3 regions of the Vibrio sp. KUL70 genome follow, and region 3 is predicted to be linked to each of the others. Evidence: predicted binding sites of a transcription regulator. Region 3 holds the regulator's gene; each other region holds the start of a gene.
The links. Region 3 encodes MetJ, which represses methionine synthesis genes. Its sites were predicted from a motif close to TTAGACNTNTANANGTCTAA; they were not measured.
Positions count from the first base shown of each region.

Region 1 (7,619 bases), 460 kb from region 3:
TGGTGAAAATTGAACACCATTGATAGCTCTTTATTATCTAGGCTCGAGTATTGCTGACAGTGCTCAAGGGTGGTCGATGACATCTCACCAACCGTTACGCTGCCGTACTTTTGGAAAACCGCTTCGCTGATCTCTTGTAAGTATTCGTGAACTCGTAGGCCATCTGTGTAGAAACGGCGACCATCGCCAATCTCATCGTTAGGGAAATCTTGCTGCTTAGAAATCAGGTTAATAACATCTAAACGGAATCCATCGACGCCTTTCTCCGCCCAGTAACTGATGATCTCTTTAACTTCACTACGAACCTTAGGGTTTTCCCAATTAAGGTCGGCTTGTTCTTTTGCAAATAGGTGCAAGTAGTATTGACCTGTTGCTTCATCTAGCTCCCAAGCATTGCCACCAAATTTGGATTGCCAGTTGGTTGGTGCCTTACCATCAACCGGATCTCTCCAAATGTAATAGTCACGATATTGGCTCTCTTTATCGCCCAAAGCCGATTGGAACCAAGCGTGGTGAGTCGAGGTATGGTTAACAACAATATCCATGATGATGCGAATACCACGTTGGTGAGCCTCTACCAACAATTGGTCAAAATCCGCCATAGTGCCGAACTCTGGGTTTATCGCGTAGTAATCAGAAATATCGTAGCCATTATCCACCATCGGTGATTGATACACTGGTGTTAACCAAATGGCGTCTACACCCAGTGTTTTTAAGTAATCTAGTTTGGATATCACTCCTTGAATGTCACCAGTTCCTTGGGCGCCACTATCACAAAAACTCTTCGGATAAATTTGATAGATGGTTGCGGTCTTCCACCACATCGCATCACGATTCTGATTGGTCATCTCTACTCACTTACAAAAATAAAAATGGAGCAACAGTGACTCAAAACACTATTGCTCCTTATAAAATTAAGCGCTTGCCGCTGTTAACTCACCCTTAGCCTGTGCTCGCTTGTAGAAGAACAGTGTTAAGATGATTGGAACTGCAATCGCCACCGCCAATGCCAACAGATAAACCGTCCAGTATTGCGGCTGAATCGATAGAATGCCTGGCAAGCCACCAACACCGATACCATTCGCCATCACCCCGGCACCACCACAAATTGCAGCCGCAGCAGCACTGCCTAACATTGCGCTCAGCATTGGGAACTTGTATTTCAAGTTAATGCCATACATCGCAGGCTCTGTTACACCCAAGTAAGCTGAGATCGCTGCAGGCACAGAAATGTCACGTTCACCTTCGCGCTTGCTCAAAATAATGATGCCGACAACGGCAGATGCTTGAGCCACATTTGAGAGAGCAATGAGCGGCCAGATGGGAGTGCCGCCAAGCTCTTGCATTAATTGCAAATCAACGGCGTTGGTTGTGTGGTGAATACCGGTAATCACAAGTGGCGCGTATAGGAAGCCAAAGATTGTGGAACCTAGAATCGCGAAGTCACCTGTCATAGCCGCTTTCGCAGCAAAGGCAACACCATCGCCAAGTACTCGACCAAATGGACCGATGAAAGCATGCGCCAAAATCACAGACAAAATGATAGAGACGAATGGCACAACCACGAGATATAGGTAAGCCGGAACAATACGCTTGAGGTTGGTTTCTATGAAGGCCAGAGCAACACCGGCTAACATGGCTGGAATCACTTGCGCTTGGTAGCCCACTTTTTCAATGACAAACAGGCCGAAGTCCCATACCTCAGGCACGGCTTTACCTATCATGTAGGCGTTCATCAGTTGTGGTGAAACCAAGGTGACACCAAGCGTGATACCCAAGATCGGTGTTCCGCCCAGTTTCTTCACTGTAGACCAACACACCCCAACCGGGAGGAAGAAAAAGATCGCTTCACCAATCAACCATAGGAAAGAGTGGACCGTAGCCCAAAACTGGCTGAGCTCAACCAGAGTCTTACCATCGAACATACGAATGTCGCCGATGACATTACGAAAGCCAAGAATAAGACCACCAGTAATAATGGCAGGCAGCAGCGGTACAAAAATTTCGGCAAGGTGTGAAATACCGCGCTCTAACACATTCATGTTTTGACGAGCAGCCAACTTGGCCCCATCTTTCGACGACTCTTGTTTGCCAGTCTGTTCAATCAGTAACTTGTAGACCTCATCGACCTCAGTACCAACCACGACTTGAAATTGACCCGCGTTGGTAAAACACCCCTTTACTAAGCTCAGTTTCTCTAACTCAGTTTTGTCCGCTTTGTCTGTGTCATTCAATACGAAACGTAAACGAGTTAAGCAGTGACTAACACTCGCGATATTGTCACTTCCACCCACTAACTCAATAAGACGCGTAATGTCTTGCTTCGCCATCTTACCCATACTACCCCACCCTGGTTCTCTTCGTTCTACACTCAAATTCAGTTGAATTCATTATCAGTGGGAACATTCCCACAACTTGGTAATTATAGTGCCTGCATGATAATAGAATTAAAATGGGAACAGTCCCATTAATTGAATGAGATCACACTCTTCAGTTTAGTAAATAGACCGAGCTCACCCTAGAAATGAGGACTTAAACGATGGGCTTTTGGGTATGATGAGAGATAGGAGTTTGACCAAGTAATTGAGATATTAGTAACTTAGCAGCCAAAGTACCCGCAGATTGATAACCAGGATCAATACTAAATACACGTGGGAATAAAAATGAAAGCAGATCACTGCCACCGACCCCAGTTACCATCACATCTTCACGTTGCAACTCTTGCAGACGTTTTATCACGCCCAGTGCTAATGTATCACTCGCACAAGCGATCGCTTGAGTCGTCGATCTAAGCACTAGGTCAACCAGTTGGTAGGCACTCTCATGATGCAGAGCACCAGTCTGGTAGTTTGGCTTAATGTTGTTGTCACTACACCAGTTCAGGTAGGCGTTAAGACGTAATTCACCCGTCGATTTGTCACTAGGATCAACACCGATAAAGCCGATATCGGATAAGCCCTGCTCTTGCAAGTAAGCGAGGGCACTGCCAATCACCTGTTGGTTATCGTAGTTAATCGAGGTGACGTTCTCAGTATCTAATGCAATCACAACTGCGCGGTGTTCCCACGATTCGATGGCTTCGATGTCACAATCGGTAAAGCCAAATACAATAATGCCATCAACATTACGCTGCTTAAGGACTTGAAGATGCTCATTGGCTTTCTCACGATCGAACAGACTCTCCATGATCACCACATCATAACCAGCGCGATACAGCTCTTCGAGCATCGTACTTACGGCCTTGTTCTCAGACGGAGAATCCAGACGAGAGATGATCACACCAACCACTTTTTGGCTGCCGCCACGCATCGATTGCGCTGATTTAGAGGGAGTGTAACCCGACTCCTGAATCACTCTTTCTACTCTTTCACGTGTTTCTGGCTTCACTTTAGGATCATTAGTGAGAACACGGGAAACCGTTGATTTTCCAACACCTGAGAGCTTTGCGATATCAAGAATAGTGAGTTTTTTTTGCATCGAGTCTTATAAAGTTATTCAGAGAAAAACGACAAGTAACGGATTTTCCGTGACTTGTCGTTATTGATTGATTATTGGATACGGCAGTTGCGGTAAGTCACTCTTCCAAGTTCCAATCGAGCATGTTCTCCTTTGGTAAACAGGGTGATTGCGTCCATCTGTTCCGTGGTTTCGGCATCACTAATATACTTAGCACCAGAAGCAGACACCACGTGTTTAAGGCGATATTGGTTATCAGGCAGTCGAAGAACCGCTTGCCCGTCACCGTAAGCAACATCAAATGTTTGGTCAGATTCGCACTGGTAAGTCATGTATTCACCACTGGAGATATCTTTCTCTACCACCTCAGATTGAGAACACCCCATCAGTGCTGCCAATGTAAATAGGCAAACTGTATACTGTCTCTTCATAAACATCCCTTTCGATTAAAAAACAACCCAACTGCTGTTGTTGTTGAATTAACGCTTCAGGTAAGCAGGCACGTCTGCAATGCTATCGAGGACTACGCTCGCTAAGGCTTCACCTTTTTCTGTAACCGGTTTACCCGTTCTGACGAGCACCTTAGTGCCAACACCTGCAGCTTCTGCTGCCATCATGTCTTCCGCTTTGTCGCCGATCATGACTGACTTCGCCATATCAATCTTCAAGAAGTCACGCGCCGAAATGAACATTCCAGGCTTGGGCTTGCGACAATCGCAATCTTGCTTATATTCGCCAATACCGTGCTCTGCATGATGTGGGCAGTAGTAAATGCCATCTAACTCTACGCCATTGTCGACGAAATTCCAGTCCATCCATTGAGTTAAAGATAGAAAGCGGTCTTCGCTAAACATACCACGAGCGATACCTGACTGGTTGGTGACCAATACTAAAAGGTATCCCATGTCTTTGAAGGCTTTTGCTGCTTCAAAGACGCCGTCGATATACTCGAAATCATGCTCATCATGCACGTAGCCGTGGTCAACGTTAATTACGCCATCACGATCTAAAAATACAGCCGGTTTTGACAAAATTTGGTTCTCAATCAACTCTCTATTAATCACTAATTATTGCACGCTTTAGTAGCTTCATCACCTGCTATTTGTAGTGCTTGATATAGATATTTTTACGTTTAGACGTCTAGACGTAAAAATATCTATTGACTTAGATCACGTAACGCCATAGCATCGTCTGTAAATCGAACAAACTATCAACATATTATTCTGTTCACCGTTACAGGTTTATTTATGATTAAAGTGAATCAAGTCAACAAGGTTTTCTATCAAGGCGCGAAAGAGATCAACGCCTTAATAGACATCAATCTTCACATCCCTCAAGGTCAGATCTTTGGCGTTATCGGCTCATCAGGTGCAGGTAAAAGTACGCTGATCCGCTGCGTGAACATGCTAGAGGCACCTACCTCAGGTGAAGTGATTGTTGATGGCGTCAACCTCACAAAGCTAAGCAAGTCAGAGTTGAGTGAAGCACGACGTAACATCGGTATGATTTTCCAACACTTTAACCTGCTCTCTTCTCGTACCGTATTCAATAATGTGGCACTGCCGCTAGAACTTGCTGGCACAGACAAGGCAATCATCGAAGAGAAAGTGAGCCAACTGCTTGAGCTTGTTGGCCTCGCAGATAAGCGCGACAGCTACCCATCAAACCTAAGTGGTGGTCAAAAACAGCGTGTCGCGATTGCTCGTGCACTGGCGTCTGATCCTAAAGTTCTGCTGTGTGATGAAGCGACCAGCGCACTAGATCCGGCAACGACTCAATCTATCCTTGAGCTACTTAAAGAGATCAACCGCAAGCTAAATATCACTATGCTATTGATTACTCACGAGATGGATGTCGTGAAAAGCATTTGTCATGAAGTGGCAATCATCGGAGGTGGTGAGCTGGTAGAAAAAGGCACTGTTGGCGACATTTTTGCTCACCCTAAAACAGAACTGGCGCATCAATTCATTCGCTCAACGCTCGATCTTTCTATTCCAGAAGACTACGAAGTAAGGCTGCAAACAACGCGCGTTGAAGGTAGCTACCCTCTGGTCCGTCTTGAGTTTACTGGCGCCACCGTTGATGCTCCGCTAATGACTCAAATCGCACGCAAGTTCAACATCGACGTTAGCATTTTAAGCTCCGACCTCGATTACGCCGGTGGCGTGAAGTTCGGCATGATGGTCGCTGAACTTTTCGGTACAGAAGCAGACGACAACGCAGCAATCGAATTCCTACGTGAACACAATGTAAAAGTAGAGGTACTTGGCTATGTCCTTTAATGAAATCACAGATTGGTTAAGTCTTAACGGAAACCTACTACTTGGCGCGACTTGGGAAACGCTCTACATGGTCGCAGTAGCTGGCATCGTCGGTTTCGCTATAGGTATTCCACTTGGCGTTATTCTGCACACCACTAAAAAAGGGGGTTTGTTAGAAAACACCAAGCTAAACAAAATTCTTGGCGCAATAGTGAACGTCGGGCGTTCTGTACCTTTCCTAGTATTGATGGTTGCTATCATCCCACTGACTAAACTACTGATCGGTACGTTTATTGGTACAACAGCAGCGATTGTTCCTCTGACTATTGGCGCAATCCCATTCGTGGCTCGCCTTATTGAGGGAGCACTATTAGAAGTACCAACAGGGCTTGTTGAAGCAGCACAATCTATGGGCGCAACACCAACGCAGATCATCACAAAAGTTCTGCTACCTGAAGCGTTACCCACTATTATCAATTCAGTAACCATCACACTAGTCACTCTAGTGAGCTACTCTGCAATGGCTGGTACCGTGGGCGGTGGTGGTCTCGGTGACGTAGCGATTCGCTATGGCTTCCACCGCTATGATGTAACGATTATGGCTGTCACTGTGGTGATGCTGATCGTTCTAGTTCAAATCATTCAATCCATTGGTGACTCGATTGTTCGCCGTGTTGATCACAGATAAAAAGATGTATTAAAAGGAGATTATTATGAAATTCAGTCTAAAAAGCTTACTTGCTATCGCAGCCGCGGCATCAGCACTCGTGCTATCTGGTTGTGGCGAAAAAGAGATCGACACATCAAAAGTTAAAGTCGGTGTTATGGCAGGCGCAGAAGCTCAAGTAGCAGAAGTTGCGGCTAAAGTTGCAAAAGAGAAGTTCGGTCTAGACGTTGAACTTGTCACCTTTACTGACTACGTGACACCAAACGCAGCATTAGATGACGGTTCAATCGACATCAACGCGTTCCAGCACAAGCCATACCTAGACCAGCAAGTTGCTGATCGTGGCTACAAGCTTACTATCGCGGGCAACACATTTGTTTACCCAATTGCAGGTTACTCTAAACAAGTGACTTCTGTTGACGAGATTCAAGACGGTGCACGTATCGCGGTACCAAACGATCCAACAAACCTAGGTCGTTCTCTACTGCTTCTTGAGCAACAAGGTCTACTAGAACTTCGCGACGGTGTTGGCCTTCTTGCAACCGTGCGTGACATCGTAGGTAACCCAAAGAACCTAACTATTGTTGAACTAGACGCAGCACAACTTCCACGTTCACTGGATGACGTAGCGCTATCTATCATCAACACCACTTACGCAAGCTCTATCAACCTAACTCCACAAAAAGATGGTGTGTTCGTTGAAGGTAAAGAGTCTCCATACGTAAACCTAATTGTGTCACGTGAAGAGAACCTAAACGCAGAGAACGTTCAAAACTTCGTAAAAGCGTACCAAACTGAAGAAGTGTACAACGCAGCATCTGACATCTTCCAAGGCGGCGTAGTAAAAGGCTGGTAATCCACGCTTTGAGCGCACCTCAATTAAGAAGGGCTGACATGATGTCAGCCCTTTTTTTATGGTTCATCGCGGATTAGCGGGAACTTAAAACAAAAACGGTAGTAAGTGATATGGTTTAGTCGCCAAACAAAAATCATACACAAACTACCGTTTCCATGCCGAATCATACTTTCCTATCTTCATTCTGGGAAGGCTTTCAAATAGTAAAGTCTCACCAGACAGCAACACTTATTACCCTTACTCTTAAACCTAACTCTGAAGCTAAATGCCTCTGTGGTCTTGAAGCCGAAGCTATCCATGAGTATCAATGGCGTCATGTAAAGGATGCCATGTTACTCGGTGTTCCAGTTGAACTTTCCGTTCAAACTCGAAGGATTAA
Region 1 is NZ_AP045834.1:2,368,123-2,375,741, forward strand. Features, by position in the region: gene treC (alpha,alpha-phosphotrehalase) at 1-848, opposite strand, end outside; gene treB (PTS trehalose transporter subunit IIBC) at 915-2,339, opposite strand; gene treR (trehalose operon repressor TreR) at 2,533-3,477, opposite strand; gene AC6I7V_RS10445 (MliC family protein) at 3,549-3,887, opposite strand; gene gmhB (D-glycero-beta-D-manno-heptose 1,7-bisphosphate 7-phosphatase) at 3,936-4,487, opposite strand; gene metN (methionine ABC transporter ATP-binding protein MetN) at 4,704-5,738, shown strand; gene AC6I7V_RS10460 (methionine ABC transporter permease) at 5,728-6,405, shown strand; gene metQ (methionine ABC transporter substrate-binding lipoprotein MetQ) at 6,431-7,240, shown strand; gene AC6I7V_RS10470 (ISL3 family transposase) at 7,396-7,619, shown strand, end outside.
Region 1: a site for MetJ is predicted at 4,589-4,608, ahead of metN (methionine ABC transporter ATP-binding protein MetN). Genes of this name have one in related genera too.

Region 2 (7,619 bases), 590 kb from region 3:
TCTTACAATTGCGATGGGGGGACGGAGAAGGCTAGGTGGGCCTGGCGACGGTTGTCCAGGTTCAAGTACGTAGGCGGAAAGTTTAGGTAAATCCGGACTTTCTTAACGCTGAGATACGATGTCGAGCCACTACGGTGGTGAAGTCATTGATGCCATGCTTCCAGGAAAAGCCTCTAAGCTTCAGATTGTAAGGAATCGTACCCCAAACCGACACAGGTGGTCGGGTAGAGAATACCAAGGCGCTTGAGAGAACTCGGGTGAAGGAACTAGGCAAAATGGTACCGTAACTTCGGGAGAAGGTACGCTCTTATCGGTGAAGTCCCTTGCGGATGGAGCTGACGAGAGTCGCAGATACCAGGTGGCTGCAACTGTTTATTAAAAACACAGCACTGTGCAAAATCGTAAGATGACGTATACGGTGTGACGCCTGCCCGGTGCCGGAAGGTTAATTGATGGGGTTAGACTTCGGTCGAAGCTCTTGATCGAAGCCCCGGTAAACGGCGGCCGTAACTATAACGGTCCTAAGGTAGCGAAATTCCTTGTCGGGTAAGTTCCGACCTGCACGAATGGCGTAATGATGGCCACGCTGTCTCCACCCGAGACTCAGTGAAATTGAAATCGCTGTGAAGATGCAGTGTACCCGCGGCTAGACGGAAAGACCCCGTGAACCTTTACTACAGCTTGGCACTGAACATTGACCCTACATGTGTAGGATAGGTGGGAGACTTTGAAACCGCGTCGCTAGATGTGGTGGAGTCGTCCTTGAAATACCACCCTTGTAGTGTTGATGTTCTAACGTTGGTCCCTGAATCGGGATTACGGACAGTGCCTGGTGGGTAGTTTGACTGGGGCGGTCTCCTCCCAAAGAGTAACGGAGGAGCACGAAGGTGGGCTAATCACGGTTGGACATCGTGAGGTTAGTGCAATGGCATAAGCCCGCTTGACTGCGAGAATGACAATTCGAGCAGGTGCGAAAGCAGGTCATAGTGATCCGGTGGTTCTGAATGGAAGGGCCATCGCTCAACGGATAAAAGGTACTCCGGGGATAACAGGCTGATACCGCCCAAGAGTTCATATCGACGGCGGTGTTTGGCACCTCGATGTCGGCTCATCACATCCTGGGGCTGAAGTCGGTCCCAAGGGTATGGCTGTTCGCCATTTAAAGTGGTACGCGAGCTGGGTTTAGAACGTCGTGAGACAGTTCGGTCCCTATCTGCCGTGGGCGTTGGAAGATTGAAGGGGGCTGCTCCTAGTACGAGAGGACCGGAGTGGACGAACCTCTGGTGTTCGGGTTGTCATGCCAATGGCATTGCCCGGTAGCTAAGTTCGGAATCGATAACCGCTGAAAGCATCTAAGCGGGAAGCGAGCCCTGAGATGAGTCTTCCCTGGCACTTTAAGTGTCCTAAAGGGTTGTTCAAGACTAGAACGTTGATAGGCAGGGTGTGTAAGCGCTGTGAGGCGTTGAGCTAACCTGTACTAATTGCCCGTGAGGCTTAACCATACAACACCCAAGGGGTTTTGATGGACTCAAAGATACAAACGCTTGAATGAGTTTGAGAGAACAGAAACAGCTTTCCAGATTACTTTTCTGAAAGAAAATCAGAGAAGAAAGAATTTGCTTGGCGACCATAGCGTTGTGGACCCACCTGATTCCATGCCGAACTCAGAAGTGAAACGCAATAGCGCCGATGGTAGTGTGGGGCTTCCCCATGTGAGAGTAGGACATCGCCAGGCTTTAAATTATGGACACTTGCTTAAAGCAAGTAAGCCACTGCGGAGTGGTAGTTCAGTTGGTTAGAATACCGGCCTGTCACGCCGGGGGTCGCGGGTTCGAGTCCCGTCCACTCCGCCACTTATTCGAGAGCCTCGCCTAGTGTGAGGTTTTTTCGAATCTATAATATTGAAACTTTAAGGGTATAAGCTCCAACTGGTAAAACAGTTGATTCCTCAAAGTTTGCAAGATGGCGCGTGTTGGGAGTTTAAATCTCCTAATCCATCGAAAATTTGATTACCAATTTTAGGGGTGTAGCTCCAATTGGCAGAGCAGCGGATTCCAAATCCGCGTGTTGGGAGTTCGAATCTCTCCACCCCTGCCATATCCAAGGCTCTAGTCGAAAGACTAGAGCCTTTTTATTTGGCGGAAGAAAAGAGCAGCGGATTCTGCCACTACCAAAAGCGCACGTGTTGGGAGTTGGAGTGCCAGCCCAGTCGACTCTCTCCACCCCTGCCATCTTTAAGGCCTCAGTTGAAAGACTGAGGCTTTTTCATAGCTATCGTTCAATAAATTCAAACTACCCATACTGCTCTTCCCCATTTCCCTATTCAACGATTCCTCTATACTTTCCTAACCTGTTTTTCGGTTCATATCAGGTCGGATGGGGGAAGGGAGAAATCGACTGGGGATACTACCTATCGCTTGGTAGGGAACACGATCACGTTATCTTGTATAGATTCTGGTTGTTTCTGTAGATCCCACTCTTCGTGATCTGTACTCATCTCTATGGACATAGGCGAGCCGGACATAGCCCGCTTAAGTTCACGTATACGCTCAGAGACATCCTTAATCTGTTTCTCATCGTAATCACAGTAGTTTCTTAACCAATGGAACAGCATCTGATTCGCAGGATAGATCATGTCCTTAAGCCCTTTATACTGTCTCAGCATACTGTTCATGTCAGCATCAAAGCACATCACTTGCTCGGTATCAGGTAAGCAACCAGAATTATCAGCGGTATCCTTAAAGAACCAGGCTATTTCGTTGATATGTGATTGCATGCTTCTATCTGAGCGACTAAAGAAACGGTATTCGCTGTTTGCTGCCAAGAAGTTATTCAGCATAGGCTCAAAGGTATCGTCATTCATGATCATCAGATCTTCACCGAAGTACTGAACCAAGTTAGCTATGCGCTCAATGAAGTCGGTTAGAAACCGTTGGTACTCACCCTTCTTAAGATCAACGAAGGTCATCACATACCGCGTATCTTTCTCAATAGCGAAGATGATGGGTTTACGTTGAACTCGGACTACATGCACCAACCACTCACAGAGCTCTTTTGGAGTACTGCCATCATTTTCTTTCAAGTAATCAGTATCATCAGCTATTAACTTGCATGGAGCAGAGGCTATTGGTGAGAACTCTCTTCCTTTTCGAGTCACGGTGAAGAAATCACTAGCTGCTTTAGTACAGTTGAAAATTAACATGATTCTCTATTTTAGTTGCTTAATTTGTACCAGATTAAAGATCATTTGAATAAATGCCAACTACAGACAATGTGTAAACGACTATGGAGCATGAATTCTGTTAGTAGTATTTGGTATCATGCTTGTCGCTGACATCGTTAATTACATCCAACGATAAACGACCTCGCAATCTACAAAGGCTTAGTTTGGACTGGAGGGGAAGATTTTGATAGGAACGGTATAGAGGCTACTTAGGAGGCAGCCTCTATGTAGGGTAGGAGTGTTATTTGTTTAACTCTTTTTCTGCTAGCTTAGCTTTCTCAATCATTGGTGTAATCGTTGAGCCTTGAATTAAGATTGAGAACACCACAACTGAGTATGTCATGACTAGAATGATCTCTTTTACATCAATCAGTTTGTCTTCGATGACCCAGATACCTGATGGGATAGATAGAGCCATTGCAAGTGCTAAGCCACCACGTAATCCACCCCACGTGAGGATGTTAACTGAGCACGGGTTATAGCTTCTAAAGCGCTTAAAGCCAATGTATGACAAAAATACACTGAGGTAACGCGCTCCTAGTACTAACGGTACAGAGAAAGCCATTAAGATCCAGTCTTCTTTATGGAATTCAAAAAGCAGCATCGACATACCGATCAGTAGGAATAGCACGCCATTTAGAAACTCATCGATGAGCTCCCAGAAGTGGTCTAAGTGATCTTCACTCTCTTTTGAGAAACCGATAAAGCGTGTCCAGTTGCCAATCATAATACCTGATACGACCATAGCTAATGGGCCCGATACATGAAGCACTTCTGCAAACGCGTATCCGGCGGTTGGGATACCAATCGTTAGTAACAACTCCATAGAGTGATCGTCAGTATTGCTGATTAAGTAGTGGAATATAAGCCCCAATACGAAACCATAAACAATCCCACCAATCGCTTCTTGAATAAATAGCATCGTTACGCTGCCCACTGTTGGAGCTTCGCTACCAAATGCGATAGTAAACAGAGTGACAAAGATAACCAGACCGAAACCATCATTGAACAGTGACTCACCTTCAATTTGGGTTGAAATACGTTTTGGGGCATTGAGTTTCTTAACAATCGCTAAGACTGCAATCGGGTCAGTCGGAGAGATAAGAGATCCAAACAGTAAGCAGTAGATAAGATCAAACTGAATGCCGATAACTTGGCAAAATCCGTAAAGCGCAAACCCAATGAAAAAAGTCGAAAATAGAGTTGCCCCTAACGCGAGCACAGTAATTTCCCATTTCTGATCTTTGAGGTTAGGGAGTTTAATCCCTAGCCCACCTGCAAATAGTAGGAAACCTAAAATCCCTTTGAGTAGAAAATCTTCGAAGTTGATACTCGCCACTGTCTCTGAAGCGATCTCAGACAGCTGAAACCAATCGTTTTGACCAGCAATCAGGATAATTAGTGAAAGCATCATCGAACCAGCAGTAATAGCGATTGTGGTTTGCATCTTTCCTATCTTGCTGTTTACAAACGCTATCAACATAGCGGCTGCAGATAAAAAGCAAAGTGTGTAGTAGACCGACATTGGATTTCCGATATGTAACAAAATATGAAAATGAATTTTCGTCCTCTATCGCTCAAATAGCAAACGGTTTTTTGTCATAGATTAGTTATCAATTTCTCCGTTTAGACGTCTAGACTCCTTTTTAATGTGTGATAGGATGGAGTGATAATTAAAGGAATGAGGCTGTACTGTGGGAAGTAATGTAAAGCAACAGATCGAAGCTCAGTTAGAGCAACGAATTCTATTGATCGATGGTGGTATGGGCACCATGATCCAGAATTATAAACTGGAAGAGCAGGACTATCGAGGTGAGCGCTTTGCCAATTGGCATAGTGATCTTAAAGGCAATAACGACCTTTTGGTGCTTACTCAACCTCAGCTTATTAAGGACATACATTCGGCTTACTTAGAAGCTGGCGCAGACATCCTTGAAACCAATACCTTTAACGCAACTACCATTGCGATGGCTGACTATGATATGGAAAGCCTCAGTGAAGAGATTAACTTTGCTGCTGCTAAGTTGGCGCGTGAAGCTGCCGATGAGTGGACTGCAAAAACACCTGACAAGCCTCGTTACGTAGCTGGCGTGCTTGGCCCAACGAACCGTACTTGTTCGATTTCCCCTGATGTAAATGACCCTGGCTATCGAAATGTTAGCTTTGATGAGTTAGTGGAGGCTTACTCCGAATCAACTCGAGCGCTGATTAAAGGTGGTTCTGATCTGATCCTGATTGAGACCATTTTCGATACTCTAAATGCTAAGGCTTGTGCATTTGCCGTTGATACTGTGTTCGAGGAGTTAGGGATTACTCTTCCAGTCATGATCTCAGGTACTATCACAGACGCATCAGGTCGAACGCTTTCCGGTCAAACAACAGAAGCTTTCTACAATTCATTGCGTCACGTTCGCCCACTGTCCTTTGGCTTGAACTGTGCCCTTGGGCCTGATGAACTACGTCCTTATGTCGATGAGCTTTCTCGCATTTCAGAAACCTTTGTTTCAGTTCACCCTAATGCTGGTCTTCCTAACGCATTTGGTGAATACGATCTCTCTCCTGAAGATATGGCCTCTCATGTAAAAGAGTGGGCGGAGAGCGGCTTCCTAAATCTAATCGGTGGTTGTTGTGGTACCACTCCAGAACATATTCGCCATATGGCTAATGTGGTCGACAACGTTAAGCCGCGTGCTTTACCTGAGTTAGCTGTTTCATGCCGCCTATCAGGGTTAGAGCCCCTCACTATCGAAAAAGATACCTTGTTCGTCAATGTTGGTGAGCGTACCAACGTGACTGGCTCTGCTCGATTTAAGCGTCTAATTAAAGAAGAGCTTTATGACGAGGCTCTGGAAGTTGCTCGTCAACAAGTTGAGAATGGCGCACAAATCATCGATATCAACATGGACGAAGGCATGCTAGACGCTGAGGCGTGCATGGTGCGTTTCTTAAATCTATGTGCGTCTGAACCTGAAATCTCTAAAGTGCCTATTATGGTCGACTCCTCGAAATGGGAAGTCATCGAAGCCGGCCTGAAATGTATTCAAGGTAAGGGCATCGTTAACTCGATCTCCTTGAAAGAAGGTAAAGAGAAATTTGTTGAGCAAGCTAAGCTGATTCGCCGTTATGGTGCTGCGGTTATCGTGATGGCTTTTGACGAAGTCGGTCAAGCAGAAACCCGTCAGCGTAAGCTAGAGATTTGTACTAACGCATACAATATCTTGGTGGATGAAGTTGGTTTCCCGCCGGAAGATATTATCTTCGACCCGAACATCTTTGCTGTTGCGACCGGTATTGAAGAGCACAACAACTACGCGGTTGATTTCATTGACGCGGTAGCAGACATCAAACGCGACCTTCCATATGCGATGATTTCGGGTGGTGTATCTAACGTATCGTTCTCTTTCCGTGGTAACAACTACGTACGAGAAGCGATTCACGCGGTATTCCTATATCACTGTTTCAAAAACGGTATGGACATGGGGATCGTTAATGCAGGTCAGCTTGAAATTTACGATAACGTCCCGGATAAACTGCGTGAAGCGGTAGAAGATGTAGTACTTAACCGTCGTGATGACTCGACTGAAAGATTACTGGATATCGCTGCGGAATACGCTAATAAAGGTGTCGGTAAAGAGGAAGATGCTTCTGCACTCGAGTGGCGTACTTGGTCGGTTGAGAAGCGTTTAGAGCATGCACTGGTTAAAGGTATCACTGAGTTTATCGTCGAAGATACTGAAGAAGCTCGTTTGAATGCCAGTAAACCACTAGAGGTCATTGAAGGCCCTCTAATGGATGGTATGAACGTGGTGGGTGATCTGTTTGGTGAAGGTAAGATGTTCCTTCCTCAAGTAGTAAAGTCTGCACGTGTAATGAAACAAGCGGTTGCGCATTTAGAGCCTTACATCAACGCATCTAAACAAGCAGGTTCTTCAAACGGTAAGATCTTGCTCGCTACCGTAAAAGGCGATGTTCACGATATCGGTAAGAACATTGTGGGCGTGGTACTGCAGTGTAATAACTACGAGATTATTGACCTTGGGGTGATGGTTCCTTGTGAACAGATTCTAAAAGTCGCTAAAGAAGAGAATGTCGACATTATCGGTTTATCTGGCCTAATTACTCCATCACTGGATGAGATGGTACATGTCGCTAAAGAGATGGAGCGTTTGGATTTCGACTTGCCACTTTTGATTGGTGGTGCGACAACTTCTAAAGCACATACTGCCGTTAAGATCGAACAGAACTACAAGAACCCAGTGGTGTATGTAAACAACGCATCACGAGCGGTTGGGGTATGTACTTCTCTATTATCTGATGAGCTTCGCCCGGCGTTTGTTGAGAAGCTAGATTTGGACTACGAGCGTGTCCGCGATCAGCACAATCGCAAGAAGCCTCG
Region 2 is NZ_AP045834.1:295,414-303,032, forward strand. Features, by position in the region: rRNA gene AC6I7V_RS01405 (23S ribosomal RNA) at 1-1,502, shown strand, start outside; rRNA gene rrf (5S ribosomal RNA) at 1,620-1,735, shown strand; tRNA gene AC6I7V_RS01415 (tRNA-Asp) at 1,777-1,853, shown strand; tRNA gene AC6I7V_RS01420 (tRNA-Trp) at 2,021-2,097, shown strand; gene AC6I7V_RS01425 (DUF6933 domain-containing protein) at 2,411-3,202, opposite strand; gene AC6I7V_RS01430 (cation:proton antiporter) at 3,465-4,748, opposite strand; gene metH (methionine synthase) at 4,918-7,619, shown strand, end outside.
Region 2: a site for MetJ is predicted at 4,850-4,869, ahead of metH (methionine synthase). Genes of this name have one in related genera too.

Region 3 (7,619 bases):
CAGCCAAGATAGAGTGCCTGAGAAGATGCCTGACAGGGCAATGATGTCATCACCACTCTCACGCAAGTCGCGCACTGTATGGTTAATTGGTAAGCCAGCTCCCACGGTCGCGTTGTACAACCAATGGCGACTGATCTTAGCGAACGCATCTTGTACCTTATGGTAATACTCACTCGATGCAGAACCTGCGACTTTGTTAGCCGAGATTAGGTGAATGCCTTGTTGAGCGATATCCAAATACTTGTCAGCTAACACTTTGCTCGCCGTCACATCCAGTACCACAACTTCATCGTAACCTTGGATTGAACCTAACTTGGTTAACCACTCACCATCCTTATACTCTACCGCCTCGTCATTAAAGCGATCCACAACTGTGCGAGCATCGATACCTTGTTCGTCATACCAATAAGTTTGACTGCCTACCACCGCAACCAACTCAAAGTTCATGCCACGGCGCTTTTCTAACTCACTCTTTTGCTCAGCAAACAGTGATAGCCAGCTTGAGCCGATGTTACCTTTGCCACACAAAGCAATCGCAACACGCTTCTGAGCTTGGAACAGCTGAGAGTGAATGCCTTTCACTAAGGTTTCCGTTTCCGACTTACGAATGACAGCCACTAAGCTCAAACGAGATTGAGATTCTGAGATAAACTCAACCGGTACGCTCTTAAGTTGTTGGTAGAAACCGTAACAGTGGTTCGGGTTCTTAGTGACACCAGCACCTACCGCAGCAACCAGTGAGTAACCCTCTCTGAGTTTGATTTCCGCTTCAATCGCGTGGTCTTGAAGATATTCAAGCGCTCCACCCGCGATCTCTTCAGTATAAGCAAGACGCAGACAATGTTTATCCGCTTGCAGCTCGTAAGCTAGTGGCTCAAGCTGAGCACGCTTAAGTCCCTCAAGCACCTCACTCTCAAGGCGCTCAAAGTCATGGCCGTGACCAAAGGTAAGCTGAATCAGTAGTACATCGTCCAGAGAGGTGATGATCTTAGCGCCGCGACCCGATGCTAAGACGCGCTCAATCTGTGTTGAACCCGATTCCGGCTGGTAGCTACAACGTAGGCTAAGATCCATTGCGCTCTGAGCAACAGGCTGCAGGGTTCGGCTGTGTAGCACTGGCGCTGCCAAACGTGCTAGCTCGCTTGCTTCATCAAGACGTAGCAAGGGCAGCAAACAAGCATCAGAGACCAATCTCGGGTCAGCACTATACACACCGGCCACATCACTCCAAATCGTCACGCGATCGACTTCCGCTAGTGCACCAATCACCGTCGCTGAGTAATCCGAACCATTACGACCTAAAAGCACCGTTTCACCCGCGCTGTTTTGCGCCATAAAGCCGGTAATCACGACACGGCAATGAGCGTGTTGCGCAAGAGACTCTTTAATCAATGCGTATGAACGAGCGCGATCCACCTCTGGCTGAGCACCCGCTTCGGCACGCAGAAAATCTCGTGCATCTTGCGCTACAGCTTGGAGATCACTCTGACATAAAAGCGCCGCTAGTAAGCGAGACGACCACACTTCACCATGACCTAGCACAGCCGCTTTTTGTGCCTCATTTAATGGCGCGGTTAATTCACCTAAAGCCGTAAACTCTCGTTGTAGAGTTGTGGTTAACTGCTCTGCTACTTCGCCCTCTAATAGTTCTGAAACCAACTCGAGTTGGAACTGACGCAGAGATTGCAGACACTCATGAGCCAAACGTCCATCTTTATCCAGCGCCTCTAAAAATTCGATCAATCGGTTCGTGGTTTTGCCTGCCGCAGACACCACTACCAAGTCTGTTTCGCTAGAGTACTCTTTGAGAATACTGACTACACGCTGATAGCACTCAGGGTTTGCCAAGCTGCTACCACCAAATTTATGCAATTGGCGAAAGTTAGCCATTACTTGTTCTCCCCGTTATCGATGAACTGCTGCGCTTTAGCAAAGGCTTGTTCAAGATCCGCAATCAAGTCTTCTGCATCTTCAAGGCCGACTGAGAGTCTCAGAAGCTGATGAGAAACACCCGCTTCCGCTAAAGCTTCTTCGCCCATTGCGCGGTGTGTCATTGAAGCGGGGTGACAGATCAAGCTCTCAACACCACCCAAAGACTCTGCCAATGAAAACAGCTCTAGCTCACCAACAAAGAGCTTAAGTGCCTCGAAAGAACCAGCAAATTCAAAGCTCAGCATAGACCCAAAACCGGACTGCTGCTTCTTAGCAATCTCATGACCTGGATGCTCAGGCAGGCTGGGGTGATAAATGGTATCAACCAAAGGTTGTTTCTGTAGCGCCGTTAGAATCTCACGAGAGCTCTCTTCATGCACACGCATACGCGCACCTAGTGTGCGAATACCACGTAGCGTCATGTAGCTGTCAAATGGTGTCCCCGTAGCACCAATGCAGTTCCCCCACCAAGCCAGCTCTTCAGCATGCTCTTCGGTCTTAGTAATCACTACGCCGCCGATCACATCTGAGTGTCCATTGATGTATTTAGTCGTTGAGTGGATAACGAAGTCAGCACCCAGCTCTAGAGGCTTTTGGAACACAGGAGTCAAGAAGGTATTATCCACCGCCACCTGAGCTCCCACCTCTTTCGCCTTACGGCAGGTTTCTGCAATGTCGACGACACGCACCAGTGGGTTTGATGGCGTTTCCAACAAGATCAATTTAGGCTTGAGTGCGATCGCTGCGTCGAATGCGGATTGATCCGATTGATCGACAAACAGCACCTTAAAGTCACCCTTTTGTGAGCGAGTATTGAAAAGTCGGTAAGTACCACCGTAGCAGTCGTGTGGTGCCACGATCAGATCATCACTACCAAGGAAAGCGGAAACCCAAAGGTTCAATGCAGAAGTACCACAGTTGGTCACAACTGCCCCCTTACCCGACTCCAATTCAAACAGGGCAGTCTCCAATAAGCCACGGTTTGGATTGCCTGAGCGAGTGTAATCATACTTAGGCACTTCACCAAAAGCGGGAAAACCGTAGTTAGTCGACAGATAAATAGGTGGAACAACGGCATGATGTTGAGTGTCTGACTCGATACCAGTACGTACGGCGATGGTTGCTGGTTTCCGGCTGCTCATAGGTGTTTCCTTACAGGTTTTGGCGTCTGAGAATCACAGCAGCTTGTCGGGGTTTGGCGGCTGTGTTAGATATATGTTATTCACTTTACTTTCATAAGAATGAGACGTCAACACTTCTAGACGTCTATATGTCTTTGCTTATGGCGGTAAATCCCGCTAAAATCCCCCCTATTAAATTAATCTAACAACTAAAGTGATGAAGGTACGCAATGGCCGACTGGAATGGTGAATACATAAGCCCATATGCTGAGCATGGAAAGAAAAGCGAACAAGTAAAGAAAATTACAGTTTCTATCCCTCTAAAGGTACTGAAAGTTCTAACTGACGAGCGTACCCGCCGCCAGATTAACAACCTGCGCCATGCAACAAACAGTGAGCTACTGTGTGAAGCCTTTCTGCATGCATATACTGGTCAGCCTCTACCAACAGATGAAGACCTACGTAAAGACCGCCCAGACGATATCCCAGCCGAAGTGAAAAAGCTGATGACAGAGATGGGTATCGAGTTCGAAGCGTTTGACGAAGAATAATCATAACTCAGTCACTACCTTCAACATTTGATTCGCTTCAGCTAAGCCATACCGATTGGTATTATTCATCTAACGTGAATTTCAGGCATAAAAAAACCGACTCCAGATGAGTCGGTTTTTTATTATTCTCTTCGCTCTACTAAACGACGATTACGCCATCCAGTCTCTATGCCATATAGTTTGCTGGCATCTCGATACGAGCCACACCTGAATCAACCGCCGCCTGAGCCACAGCTTTTGCCACGCGAGGCAATAGACGTGGGTCCATTGGCTTAGGAATAATGTAGCCTTTACCAAACTCAAGCGCTTCAGCACCTGCTGCTTTTAGTACATCTGCAGGTACTTCTTCTTTCGCGAGCTCACGAATCGCTTCCACTGCCGCTAGCTTCATTGCATCGTTGATTTCGCTTGCACGAACATCAAGAGCACCACGGAAGATGAATGGGAAACACAGAACGTTGTTGACTTGGTTCGGGTAATCACTACGGCCAGTACCCATGATAAGGTCGCTACGAACTTCGTGAGCAAGCTCAGGCTTGATTTCTGGATCTGGGTTAGAACACGCGAATACGATCGGCTTGTCAGCCATTAGCTTCAATGATTCTGCTGGTAGAAGGTTAGGACCTGATACACCTAGGAATAGGTCTGCACCTTCAATCACATCTTCTAGAGTACGCTTGTCAGTGTTGTTCGCGAACAGTTGCTTGTATTCGTTCAGATCGTCACGACGAGTGTGAATCACACCTTTGCGGTCTAGCATGTAGATCTTCTCACGCTGCGCGCCACACTTGATCAGCAGTTCCATACATGCAACTGCCGCTGCACCTGCACCCAAACAAACAATCTTACACTCTTCCAGCTTCTTACCTTGAAGCTCAATCGCATTCAACATACCCGCAGCTGTTACGATCGCAGTACCGTGCTGGTCATCGTGGAATACAGGAACATCACAACGCTCGATTAGACGGCGTTCAATTTCAAAACAGTCTGGTGCTTTGATGTCTTCTAGGTTGATGCCACCGAATGTATCGGCAATATTCGCTACTGTATCTACGAACTCATCGATTGTGCGGTGTTTTACTTCAATATCGATAGAATCTAAACCTGCAAAACGCTTAAACAGGAGCGCTTTACCTTCCATTACTGGTTTAGAAGCAATAGGACCTAGGTTACCTAGGCCAAGAATCGCCGTACCGTTAGAGATAACTGCAACCATGTTGCCTTTACCTGTGTACTTGTAAACGTTATCCACGTTCTGTGCGATTTCACGAACTGGCTCAGCCACACCTGGGCTGTAAGCAAGGGCCAGATCTTCTGCAGAATTTGCAGATTTTGTCAGTTCAACGGCAATTTTACCAGGAATTGGGAACTCATGATAATCAAGAGCTTGCTGACGGAATTGTTCTTGAGGTGATAGTTCTTCAGATTGAGGTTGGAGAGTGTCATCAGACATGGGTGTAGGTTTCCTAGAGTATTATTATTGGGGGAATCCGTTTTATATTAATGGATGTACTTCAAAGTTCCTAGGTGGTAAAGCCCCCTGTCTCACTAAAAAACGAGAATTCACTACTAATAAGACCAGTGCCCAGTTGAAATTACTAAATGCCAGATAACAAAAAAGGACACCGAAGTGTCCTTTTTCATGTCTACCAAGCGAGAATTACTTCTTGCTAGATAGAGCACCGAAACGCTTGTTGAAGCGATCTACACGGCCGCCTGTATCAACGATACGTTGCTTACCAGTGTAGAATGGGTGACATTTGTCACATACGTCTAGGTGGATAGACTCTTTACCTAGAGTAGAGTTGAATTCAAATGTGTTGCCGCAAGAGCAAGTAGCTGCTACAGCTTTGTATTCTGGGTGGATTCCAGCTTTCATGGGATAACCTCAAGTAGGCCGTGTCGCTATACGATTCTAAGCCGCACACCACACGTAGTTTAAAAAGAAATAAAGACACCGCACCTCACGAAAACGTGATGAAGCCATACCTTTAAGGCGCAGTATAGTAATGAATCTGTTAGGTAGGATCAACCAGTTTGGATGATTTTTTCGCCACTATTGCAGGATTTCTTCTTACTATTGCCTTTTTATGCTTTGCGTAGCGCCATCACCGACTTTAGCAAACAAACTGCTTCTCGAATTTAGTGCCCTTATCCTTTAGACTGGTTGCCCTGCACTCTCCAGAATTAACAAGCGAATTTATGCGTCCAACAATTGCCCGAGTGGCTCTGCCAGTCCCTTTAGATAAACAGTTTGACTACAAAATCCCAGGTCATTTGTTTCCTATTATTGGTGGACGCGTCTCGGTCCCGTTTGGTCGTCAAACTCTGACTGGTATTGTCACGGCTCTGGTCAATGAGTCTGAGTTTGAATTTGACAAACTTAAGTCGATTAAGGCTCTACTCGACAATCAACCTGTATGGCCTGACTCGGTCTATTCCTTGTTAGTATGGTGCAGCCAGTTCTATCAGTATCCATTAGGTGAAACCTTTGCTAACGCCCTGCCAAGCGCATTGCGTAAAGGTAAACCCGCAGACTTCGCGACACTGGTCGAGTGGCAAATCACACCACAAGGTAAAGATCAGTTGATGCAAGGCTTTGGACGCGCAGTCAAACAAGCCAAAGTCATGCACTTGCTTGAAAATGGCCCTGTTCCACATCAAGAGTTTATTGACCAAGAGATCTCAAGCTCGGTACTCAAAACCCTGGAAGAGAAAGGCTGGATAGAGTCTCGCGAGAAAAAGCCGACCCGTTATGCATGGCCAAGCGATCTTGAAAACGACCAAGACAAACCAAAGCTTAATGAAGAGCAGGCGATCGCGATTGCGACGGTGAATAGCCAAACCGAGTTCGGTTGTTTCCTATTAGAAGGTGTTACTGGTTCGGGCAAAACCGAAGTTTACTTAAATATGATTAAACCGGTGCTAGAACAAGGCAAACAAGCCCTGGTTCTGGTTCCAGAAATCGGCCTGACCCCGCAAACCATCAACCGCTTTAAAAAACGCTTTAACGTACCTATTGAAGTGGTGCACTCGGGGTTAAATGACTCTGAACGCCTAAACGCATGGCTATCTGCTCGAGATAAGATTGCGGGCATTGTGATTGGCACTCGTTCGGCTCTATTTACGCCGTTTGCTGACCTCGGCATCATTATTGTCGACGAAGAGCATGACGCGTCATATAAGCAACAAGACAGCCTGCGTTACCATGCGCGTGATGTTGCTATCATGCGCGCTCACAAAGCACAGATTCCCATTGTGCTTGGCTCTGCAACGCCTGCATTTGAAACTCTACACAATGCACAAATTGGTAAGTATGGCCATCTAACGCTGAGCTCACGTGCAGGTGCAGCCGTTCCGACCACCAACAAGGTGCTCGATGTTAAGGGGGAGTATCTTGAGAGTGGCCTTTCAGCGCCTTTGATTGCTGAGATGCAAAGACATCTCAAATCCGGCAACCAGGTGATGCTGTTCTTAAATCGTCGCGGCTTCTCTCCAGCATTGATGTGTCATGACTGTGGCTGGACGGCAGAGTGTAAACGCTGTGACGCCTACTACACCTATCATCAATACAGTAATGAGATGCGCTGTCACCACTGTGGCTCTCAGCAACATATTATTCATCATTGCCAAGGGTGTGGCTCAGCCAATCTGGTTACCGTAGGTGTCGGCACCGAGCAGCTCGAAACACAACTTGGTCAACTGTTCCCTGAATACAAAACCATACGTATTGACCGTGATAGCACCCGTCGCAAGGGCAGCCTAGAGAGTGCCTTAGAGTCGATTCGCCGCGGAGAGTACCAGATTCTGATCGGCACTCAGATGCTTGCCAAGGGGCACCACTTTCCCGATGTCACTCTAGTCGCGCTGCTCGACGTCGATGGTTCGCTTTATAGCAGTGACTTTCGGGCCTCAGAACGCCTAGCTCAACTGTTCATTCAAGTCGCAGGCCGTGCTGGACGAGCAAGTAAGCCTGGTGAAGTGATTCTGCAGACTCACCACCCAGAACATGGGT
Region 3 is NZ_AP045834.1:2,827,131-2,834,749, forward strand. Features, by position in the region: gene AC6I7V_RS12725 (bifunctional aspartate kinase/homoserine dehydrogenase II) at 1-1,890, opposite strand, end outside; gene AC6I7V_RS12730 (O-succinylhomoserine (thiol)-lyase) at 1,890-3,074, opposite strand; gene metJ (met regulon transcriptional regulator MetJ) at 3,284-3,604, shown strand; gene AC6I7V_RS12740 (malic enzyme-like NAD(P)-binding protein) at 3,771-5,057, opposite strand; gene rpmE (50S ribosomal protein L31) at 5,265-5,483, opposite strand; gene priA (primosomal protein N') at 5,807-7,619, shown strand, end outside.